Pigmentiphaga sp. H8: one gene and its partner. Each later gene encodes a partner of the first gene's protein in a complex. Links are inferred from orthologs where the notes say so. Each region holds a gene or a part of one and is shown on either strand. Other genes may lie near its edges.

Region 1 (6,093 bases):
GCCGGAGCTGGCCGAACTGATTCGGCGCTACGATCCGGAGGAAAGCGTGGGCTATCTGATCAAGCAGGCCCATTTGTCGCTGCAGCGCGCCGTCGATGCCGAGATGACCGCGCTCGACCTGACCGCCATGCAATGGGGGCCGCTGATGCTGCTCGCCATGGGGCGGGGGGAAACGGCCGCCGAACTGGCTCGCAGCGCCTGTTCGGACACCGGCGCCATGACGCGCATGCTCGACCGCCTTGAATCCAAGGGGTTGATACGGCGGGTGCGCAGCGCGCAAGACCGCCGGGTCATCAAGCTGGAGCTGACGGAAGAGGGCGTGCGCGCCACCGAGCAGGTTCCGCAGCGCCTGCACGACGCGGTCAACCTGCACACCCGCGATTTTTCCGAACAGGAAGTCCAGCAGTTGAAGTCCTTGCTGCGCCGCATGGCGGCCAACGGCGCCCAGCGCGGCTGAGGCCGGGCCGTCAGGGCGCGGCCCTTGTTTCGTTTTTATGACTGCCTAAGCAGTAATAGGCAAGGCAATTAAATTCAGCGGATCGTAAGCTTCCATGAAAAAACTCTTGCTAGTGCCCCTGGTCGCCGCCCTGGCCGCGTGCGCGGGCATGGACCGGGACGGCGCCTCGCCCGCCCGCCTGGTCGATGCGCCCACGCTGGGGATGGCGCAGGCCGACGTGCAGTGGCCGGTGCAGCAGTGGTGGCATCGCTACGGCGATGCGCAACTGGATCGCCTGGTCGACGAGGCCATCGCGGGCAACCCGTCCATCGTCATCGCCCAGGCCCGCCTGGCGCGCGCCGAGGCCGCCGTGGGCACCGCCCGCGCCAATGGCCTGCCCCGGGTCGACGGCACCTTCACCGCCACCCGCCAGCGCTATACCGAACACGGAGCCATCCCGGCTCCGCTGGCCGGCGGCGTGCGCACCGACTCGCGGCTGGCGTTGAACGTGAGCTATGAGCTGGATTTCTGGAACAAGAACGGGTCGCTGCTGAAGGCGGCGCTGTCCGAAAGCCGGGCGGCGCAGGCGGAGAACCAGGCGGCGGTGGGCATCCTGGCCAGCGCGGTGGGGTCGGCCTATTTCAACCTGCAGCGGCTGTTCGCGCAGCGCGACGTGCTCCAGGCCGCCATCGGGCAGCGCGAGGGCGTGGCCGACCTGACCCGCCAGCGCTACGCCTCGGGCCTGGATACGCAGGTGGAAGTCAAGCAGGCCGATTCGGCGCTGGCCGAGGCCCGCACGCAACTGGCGCAGGTCGATGAAAGCATCGCCCTGCAACGCAACGAACTGGCCGCGCTGGCGGGAACCGGACCCGAGCGCGGCGCGGCCATCCGGCCCGTGCCCCTGGTGTCGCCGGGCACCGAGGTGCCGGCCAGCATACCGCTGTCGCTGCTGGGCCGGCGCGCCGACATCGTCGCCGCCCGGTGGCGGGTCGAGTCGGCCCAGCGCAACGTCGACGCGGCCAAGGCCATGTTCTATCCCGACATCAACCTGGCGGGCTTCGTCGGTACCTCGGCGCTGGGGCTGTCCAATCTGTTCAAGTCCGGCAGCCAGATCATCGGCATCGGCCCCGCCGTCACCCTGCCGATCTTCGAGGGCGAGCGGCTCAACGCCAACCTGAAGGGCAGGGCGGCGGACACCGACCTGGCCATCGCGTCCTACAACCAGGCGGTGCTGCACGCCGTCAACGAAGTGGCCGACACGCTGGCGTCGATCCGCGCGCTGGACCGCGAGAGCGGCGAGCAGCGCAAGGCCCGAGAGGCCATCGAGCAGGCTTACGAGCTGGCGGTCAAGCGCTATCGGGCGGGCCTGGGCAATTACCTGAGCGTGCTGACCGCGCAGAGCGCGGTGCTGACGCAGACCCGGCTGGATACCGACCTGAAGGCCCGCGCGCTGACGCTGGACGTCGCGCTGGCCAAGGCGCTGGGCGGAGGCGCGGAACTGCCCGCCGGCCCGGCCGAGCCGGTCGCCGCGGCCGCGCGCTAGCCGAACGAGTCGAATACCTGTTCATGCCGCGCGCAGCGCGGCGCAAGGGAAAAAGAGATGGAAACCGCACAACAAGCTTCCAAGAACCCCCGCAAGAAACTGCTGCTGGGCGCCGCCGGCGTCTTCGTCGTGGCCGCCGTCGCCTACGGCGCGTGGTGGGCGCTGGTGGCCCGCCACTACGAAGGCACCGACGACGCCTATGTGCAGGGCAACCTGGTGCAGATCACACCCCAGATCGCCAGCACGGTGGTCGCCATCCAGGCCGATGACACCGACTACGTGAAATCCGGCGATCCGCTGATCCTGCTGGACAAGGCCGACGCGCAGGTCGCGCTCGACCAGGCCCAGGCCGCGCTGGCCCAGACCGTGCGCCAGGTGCGCACCCTGTATGCCAACAACGGCGCGCTGAGCGCCAACATCGCGGTGCGCCAGGCCGACATCGAGCGTGCCAAGGCCGATCTTGCCAAGGCCCAGAACGACGCCAAGCGCCGCCAGGAGCTGGCCTCGTCCGGCGCGGTCAGCGGCGAGGAACTGCTGCACGCCGAAACCGCCGTCAGCAACGCCAAGTCGGCGCTGGCCTCGGCGCAGGCGGCCCTGGTGGCCGCGCGCGAACAGCTTGCCACCAATACCGCGCTTACCGATGGCACCAGCGTCGAGCAGCATCCCAACGTCCTGGGCGCCGCGGCCAAGGTCCGCGAAGCCTACATCAACCTGTCGCGCACCTCGTTGCCCGCGCCCGTGACCGGCTATGTGGCCAAGCGCAGCGCGCAGGTGGGGCAGCGCGTGGCGCCCGGCGCTTCGCTGATGACCATCGTGCCGCTGGACCAGGTATGGGTGGATGCCAACTTCAAGGAAGTGCAGCTGGGCCGCATGCGCATCGGCCAGCCGGTCACGCTGGAGGCGGATGTCTACGGCTCGAAGGTCGAGTACCACGGCAAGATCGCCGGCCTGGGCGCCGGTACCGGCAGTGCCTTCGCGCTGCTGCCGGCCCAGAACGCCACCGGCAACTGGATCAAGGTGGTGCAGCGCGTGCCGGTGCGCATCGCCCTGGATCCCAAGGAGATCGAGGCGCATCCGCTGCGCGTGGGCCTGTCGATGAACGTCTCGGTGGACGTGTCGTCCACCGACGGCCCGGCGCTGGCCGAGGCGGCGCGCACCGCGCCCGCCTATTCGACCACGGTCATGGACCATGCCCGCGAGGACGCCGACGCCCTGGTGGCCGCCACCATCGCCCAGAATCTGGGCGGCCGCGCGGCCGAGGCCAAGCCGGCGGTGGCCAAGACCTCGCCCCTGCACATCTCGACCTCCGTGCGTGCCGACAACGGCGGCGAGATGGCGGTCGCGCGCCACGGCGCGGGCGTGATGTAGGAAGGCGTCGGCCACGGATGCTGCCATGACGACCAACGCTTCCTCCCCGGCCGACGAACCGGCCGCGCAACCCGCGCCCGGCGGCCCGCCGGCGACTCATCCTCCGCTCCAGGGCGGCCAGCGCGTGCTGGGCACGATCGCCTTGTCCGCGGCGGTGTTCATGAACGTGCTCGACACGTCGATCGCCAACGTTTCCCTGCCGGCCATCTCGGGCGACTTGGGGGTCAGCACCAGCCAGGGCACCTGGGTGATCACCTCGTTCGCGGTGGCCAATGCCATCGCGCTGCCGCTGACGGGCTGGCTGACCATGCGTTTCGGACAGGTGCGACTGTTCATCGCCTCGGTGCTGCTGTTCATCGTCGCATCGTGGCTATGCGGCCTGGCGCCCAACCTGGAGTCGCTGATCGCGTTCCGCGTGCTTCAGGGCCTGGTGGCGGGCCCCATGATTCCGCTGTCGCAGACGTTGATGCTGGGCAGCTACCCGCGCGAAAAATCCGGCATGGCGCTCGCGTTCTGGGCCATGACCACGCTGGTGGCGCCCGTGGCCGGTCCCTTGCTGGGCGGATGGATCTCCGACAACTATTCGTGGCCTTGGATCTTCTACATCAACATCCCGGTCGGCCTGGTGGCGGCATGGGTGAGCTGGAGCATCTACCACAAGCGCGAGTCGCCGATCCGCAAGCTGCCCATCGACACCATGGGCCTGGTGCTGCTGGTGGTCTGGATCGCCGCGCTGCAGATCATGCTGGACAAGGGCAAGGAACTTGACTGGTTCGCCAGCGGCACCATCGTGATGCTGGCGGTGGTCGCGGTGGTCGGCTTCGTGTTCTTCGTCATCTGGGAACTGACCGACCGGCACCCCGTCGTGGACCTGCGCCTGTTCGCGGGACGCAACTTCACCGTGGGCGCGCTGACGCTGTCGATCGCCTATGCGGTGTTCTTCGGCAACGTGGTGCTGCTGCCGCTATGGTTGCAGACGCAGATGGGCTATACGGCCACCGACGCCGGCATGGTCACCGCGCCCATCGGGCTGCTGGCCATCGTGTTCACGCCCATCGTCGGCCGCATGCTGGCGCGCACGGATCCCCGCATCCTGGTCACGATCGCCTTCGGCGTGTTCGCCGCCGTCAGCTTCATGCGCTCGAACTTCACGCCGCAGTCCGACATCGTGACCCTGCTCGAACCCACCGTGCTGCAAGGCGCGGGGATGGCCGCCTTCTTCGTGCCGCTGGTATCGCTGACGCTGGCCGGGCTGCCGCCCGACAAGATCGCCAGCGCCTCGGGCCTGTCGAATTTCCTGCGGATCACCGCGGGGGCATTCGGCACTTCCATCTCGACCACGATGTGGGAAGACCGGGCGGCCATGCACCATGCCCACCTGACCGAGCACATCGCTTCCGGCAGCGGGGCCACGTCGCAGGCGCTCTCGAGCATGCAGGGCGCGGGCATGTCGCCGGAGCAGGCGCTGGCCTCGATCAACAACCTGATCAACGGGCAGGCGCTGACCATGTCGGTGGTGGACATCTTCTACGGTTCGGCCATCATCTTCCTGGTCCTGACCGCGATGGTCTGGCTGGCCAAGCCCGGCAAGCGCGGGGCGGGAGCGCCGGTCGATGCGGGCGGCGCACACTGAAGGCGCGCCGCCTTCCCGGCTTTCAGCGCGGCAGGCGATCGCGGACGTAGGCCGCGATCCGGGCCAGCAGGGCGGTCAGGTCGGCCCGTACGCGTTCGAAGTCCGCGTTGCGTTCGCGGCTGGCCTCGTCCATGTAGACAGGCCGGCGGATCTCGATCTGCAGGCTGTGGCGCCGCTGCGCCGGCTGACCCAGGCGGGCGATGAGCTGCACGCCCTTGTAGGGATCGTTGCGGGCAACGGTATAGCCCATGCCGCGCAGCGCCTCTTCGATCAGCGCGACGAACGCCGGCTCGCAGGTCGTGCCATCGCGATCCCCCAGCACGAAGTCGGCCAGCGGATGCGGGCTGCGGATGCCCAGCCGCTCGTAGACGTCGTTGGGCATGGAGTGCAGGTTCAGGTGCCACAGCGCGCCGAATTGGGCGTGGCGTTCCCGCACCGCCCGGTCCAGTGCCTCGTGATAGGGCAGGTAGCAGGTGTCGATGCGGCGGCGGACCTCCCGTGCCGACAGCCTTCGGTCGTAGATGGGCGTGGCCGCGTCCATCCTGGCCCATATCAGCCCCTTGCCGAGCCGGGTCTTCTCGGTGGGCGCCAGCGCCTGCGGCCAGGGTTCGGCCAGCAGCGCCGGATCGAGATCGGCCAGCGTCCGGTTGGGGTCGATGTAGACCCGGGGAAAGGTGGCGGCGATCAGCGTCGCGCCGTGATCGGGCGCGGCCGACCACAGGGCGTCGACATGCGTGTCCTCGCCCTGGCGCAGGCGTGCCAGGGGCAGCGCCGCGCCGAAGTCCTCCGGATAGCATGTGCCGCTGTGAGGCGAGTCGCACACCAGCGGCAGGACGGAGCCGGTCGGATCGCGCCGTACGACCGGCTGCGGGGGAAGCGCGGCCATGCTTATTGCGCCTGGATGTTCGCCGCCTTGGCGACCTTGGCGTAGCGGTCGAGCGCCTGGTCGATCTGCCGCGCGAATTCCTCGGGCGTGGTCGGCACCAGCGTGCCGCCCGCGTCTTCGGCCTTCTTCTGGAAATCGGGAAGCTGCATGGCCTTGCGCACCGCCTGGTTCAGGCGGGCGATGGCCCCGGGAGGCGTGCCGGCGGGCGCGACCAGCCCGAACCAGCC
Region 2 (3,195 bases), 840 kb from region 1 along the record:
CGAACTCGCGCACATCGAAATCCAGCCCGGCACCCAGGAAAAATTCGAGGCCGGCGTCCAGGAAGCCGCCCCCCTGTTCCAGCGGGCCAAGGGCTGCCACGGCATGGAACTGCACCAGACGCTGGAGGATCCCAACGCCTACCTGCTCGTGGTCCAGTGGGAAACGCTGGAAGACCACACCGTGCACTTCCGGGGCTCGGAAGACTTCAAGGCCTGGCGCGCGCTGGTGGGCAGCTACTTCGCCAAGCCGCCCGAGGTCCGTCACGCCACCACGGTCGCCAAGCCGTTCTGACCCGGTTAGAATGGTTCGTTTTGTTACGTTTTCCTGCTCAAGTCCTGCCATGAACGCTGCTTCCCTTCCCGACGTCGAACACGCCCGCTTCAATATGGTGGAGCAGCAGATCCGCCCCTGGGACGTCCTCGACCCCAAGGTGCTGGAACTGCTGTTCAAGGTGAAGCGGGAGGAGTTCGTGCCGCCCGCGCTGCGCACCCTCGCCTTCGCCGATACCGAGATCCCGCTGCGGCTCGACGACTACGACAGCGGCGAATGCATGCTGGCGCCCAAGGTCGAAGCGCGCCTGCTGCAGGAACTCGCGCTCAAGCCCACCGACAGCGTGCTCGAGATCGGCACCGGCTCGGGCTACCAGACGGCGCTGCTGGCCAGCCAGGCCCAGACGGTCACCTCGGTCGAGATCCTGCCCAAGCTGGCCGCCTTCGCCCAGGCCAACCTGAAGCGCGCCGGCATCGCCAACGCCACCGTGCAGGTGGGCGACGGCAGCAAGGGCTGGGGCTCGACCGAGTACGACGCCATCCTCGTCACCGGCTCGGTACCCGAAGTGCCCGACAGCCTGAAGTACCAGCTGCGCGTGGGCGGCCGGCTGGCCATCATCGTCGGCCAGGCCCCGGTCATGACCTCCCTGCTCATCACCCGCACCACCGCCGCCAGCTTCGAGACCACCTCGCTGTTCGAAACCCTGGTCAAGCCCCTGCGCGGCACCACCGTTTCCAAGTTCAAGTTCTAAGCGGAGCTTCGTGCCCATGCGCGCCAGGCCGTACTACGTCCAGACGCTGTGCGCGCTGTTCGGCGCCTGCGCTTTCGTTCCTGCGGTCGCGGCACTGGACCTGGAGCAAGCCTACCAGTCGGCGCTGGCCAACGACGCGACCTTCGCGTCGGTGCGCTCGGCCTATACGGCCACGCTTGAAAAGCTGCCCCAGGCGCGCGCCGCGCTGCTGCCCACCATCTCGCTTGCGGGCACCCGCGCCAACGCCTCCACGACCCGCCTGCCGGGCGTGACCTACACGAACGAGACCTATACGCTGCAACTGATCCAGCCGCTGTTCCGCTGGTCGGGCTGGCACGCCTACGAACAATCCAAGCTGCAGCTGGCCGTGGGCGAAGCCCAGCTCGCCCAGGGGCGCCAGGACCTGATCCTGCGCGTGGCGCAGGCCTATTTCGACGTGCTGGCGGCGCAGGACAACCTGGCCTTCATCGGCGCCCAGAAAATCGCCATCTCGGAACAGCTCGAATCGGCCAAGCGCAATTTCGAGATCGGCACGGCCACCATCACCGACACCTACGAGGCCCAGGCGCGCTACGACCTGGCCCAGGCCCAGGAGATCCAGGCCGAATCCGACCTCGCGGTCCGCATCGGGGCACTGCAGCAGATCATCGGCACGCCCGCGGGCGACCTGGCCAAGCTGCCTCCCTCGGTCAACGTGCCGGCGCCGCAGCCGGCCCGGATCGACGCCTGGACCGAACAGGCCGCCGCCAACAACCTGGCGGTCGCCCAGGCCACGCTGAACAGCGAGATCGCCCAGCGCGGCATAGAAATCGCCAAGAGCGGCCACTACCCCTCGGTCGACCTGGCCGCCAACGTGGGACGCACGCGGGGCCTGGTCGGGCAGACGGTGGTCAACGATTTCTACACCACGCGCTCGGTGGGCGTGCAGGTGTCCGTGCCCATCTTCGCCGGCTTCGGCACCACCTCCAAGGTGGACGAGGCCGTCGCGCTGTCCGAGAAGGCCCGCAACGACCTGGAGGTCGCACGCCGGGCCGCCGTGCAGAACACACGGATCGCGTTCCAGGGCGTGAACGCGGGCCTGGCCCAGGTCCGGGCGCTGGAAGCGGCGGAAGTGTCCAGCCGCAGCGCGCTCGACGCCAACAAGACCGGCTACGAAGTGGGCGTGCGCATCAACATCGACGTGCTGAACGCCCAGCAGCAGCTCTATTCCACCGAACGCGACCTGGCCAAGGCACGCTACGACGCGCTGCTGTCGGGCCTGCGGCTGAAGGCCGCGTCCGGCATCCTGACGGAAGACGACGTGCGCCAGGTCAACGCGCTGCTGCGCTAGCATCGCGCAGCAGCGGTACGCGCTAGCCGCGGCCCTTCAGCCGGCCGAACACGCGGTAGGCATTCCCCGAGAAGATCTTCGCCTTGTCGCCGTCGCCCAGCGTGGCGGCGTCGATATAGCGGCGCGTGTCGTCGAAGTAGTGGCCGGTCTCGGGGTCCACGCCCCGCACAGCGCCCACGGTCTCGGACGCGAACAGGATGTTCTCCGGCGGAATCACCTTCAGCAGCAGGTCTATGCCCGGCTGGTGGTAGACGCAGGTGTCGAAGAACACGTTCTGCAGCAGCAGTTCCTTGAGCGGCGGCAGGCCCATATCCTGCGCCAGTCCGCGATAGCGCCCCCAGTGATAGGGCACCGCGCCGCCGCCGTGCGGGATGATGAACTTCAGCGTGGGGAAGTCCTTGAACAGCGAGGATGTCAGGAACTGCATGAAGGCGGTCGTGTCGCCGTTGATGTAGTGCGCGCCGGTCGCATGGAAATGCGGGTTGCAGGAACCGCTTACGTGGATCATGGCGGGCACGTCCAGCTCGACCATCTTCTCGTACAGCGGATACCACCACTTGTCATGCAGCGGCGGATCCTTCCAGTAGCCGCCCGTGGGATCGGGGTTCAGGTTGCAGCCGATGAAACCCAGCTCCTTCACGCAGCGCTCGAGCTCGGGTATGCACTTGGCCGGCGCCACGCCCGGGCTCTGCGGCAGCTGGCAGACCCCCGCGAAGTTCTCCGGGTACAGCTGGCAGGCGCGATGGATGAGGTCGTTGCAGACGATGGCCCATTCATTGCTGGTCTGCAGGTCGCCGATGTGGTGGCCCATGCCGACCGCGCGCGGCGAAAAGATCGTCAGGT

The links. Proteins that work in one complex are often made in the same cells at the same time.
Region 2: the proteins of EGT29_RS09090 (region 1) and EGT29_RS05120 are in contact, whole or in part, in a cryo-EM structure (PDB 8ZAL), measured with the Escherichia coli proteins. The link is inferred for Pigmentiphaga sp. H8 from one-to-one orthologs.

What each region holds. Positions count from the first base shown.
Region 1 is NZ_CP033966.1:1,914,525-1,920,617, forward strand. What follows is about bases 1,307-4,191. They hold EGT29_RS09090 (HlyD family efflux transporter periplasmic adaptor subunit), read left to right. Parts: upstream 1,307-2,036; coding sequence 2,037-3,347; downstream 3,348-4,191. Other genes in these bases: EGT29_RS09085 (efflux transporter outer membrane subunit), read left to right, coding at 1,307-1,979; EGT29_RS09095 (DHA2 family efflux MFS transporter permease subunit), read left to right, coding at 3,373-4,191. Outside these bases: EGT29_RS09080 (MarR family winged helix-turn-helix transcriptional regulator), read left to right, coding at 1-457; more of EGT29_RS09085, read left to right, coding at 552-1,306; more of EGT29_RS09095, read left to right, coding at 4,192-4,980; EGT29_RS09100 (N-formylglutamate amidohydrolase), read right to left, coding at 5,003-5,866; EGT29_RS09105 (tripartite tricarboxylate transporter substrate binding protein BugE), read right to left, coding at 5,869-6,093. UniProt on the Escherichia coli protein: Part of the tripartite efflux system EmrAB-TolC, which confers resistance to antibiotics such as CCCP, FCCP, 2,4-dinitrophenol and nalidixic acid. EmrA is a drug-binding protein that provides a physical link between EmrB and TolC.
Region 2 is NZ_CP033966.1:1,072,580-1,075,774, reverse strand. What follows is about bases 296-3,195. They hold EGT29_RS05120 (TolC family outer membrane protein), read left to right. Parts: upstream 296-1,038; coding sequence 1,039-2,352; downstream 2,353-3,195. Other genes in these bases: EGT29_RS05115 (amidohydrolase family protein), read right to left, coding at 2,375-3,195; EGT29_RS05125 (protein-L-isoaspartate O-methyltransferase), read left to right, coding at 342-1,022. Outside these bases: EGT29_RS05130 (antibiotic biosynthesis monooxygenase), read left to right, coding at 1-292. UniProt on the Escherichia coli protein: Outer membrane channel, which is required for the function of several efflux systems such as AcrAB-TolC, AcrEF-TolC, EmrAB-TolC and MacAB-TolC. These systems are involved in export of antibiotics and other toxic compounds from the cell.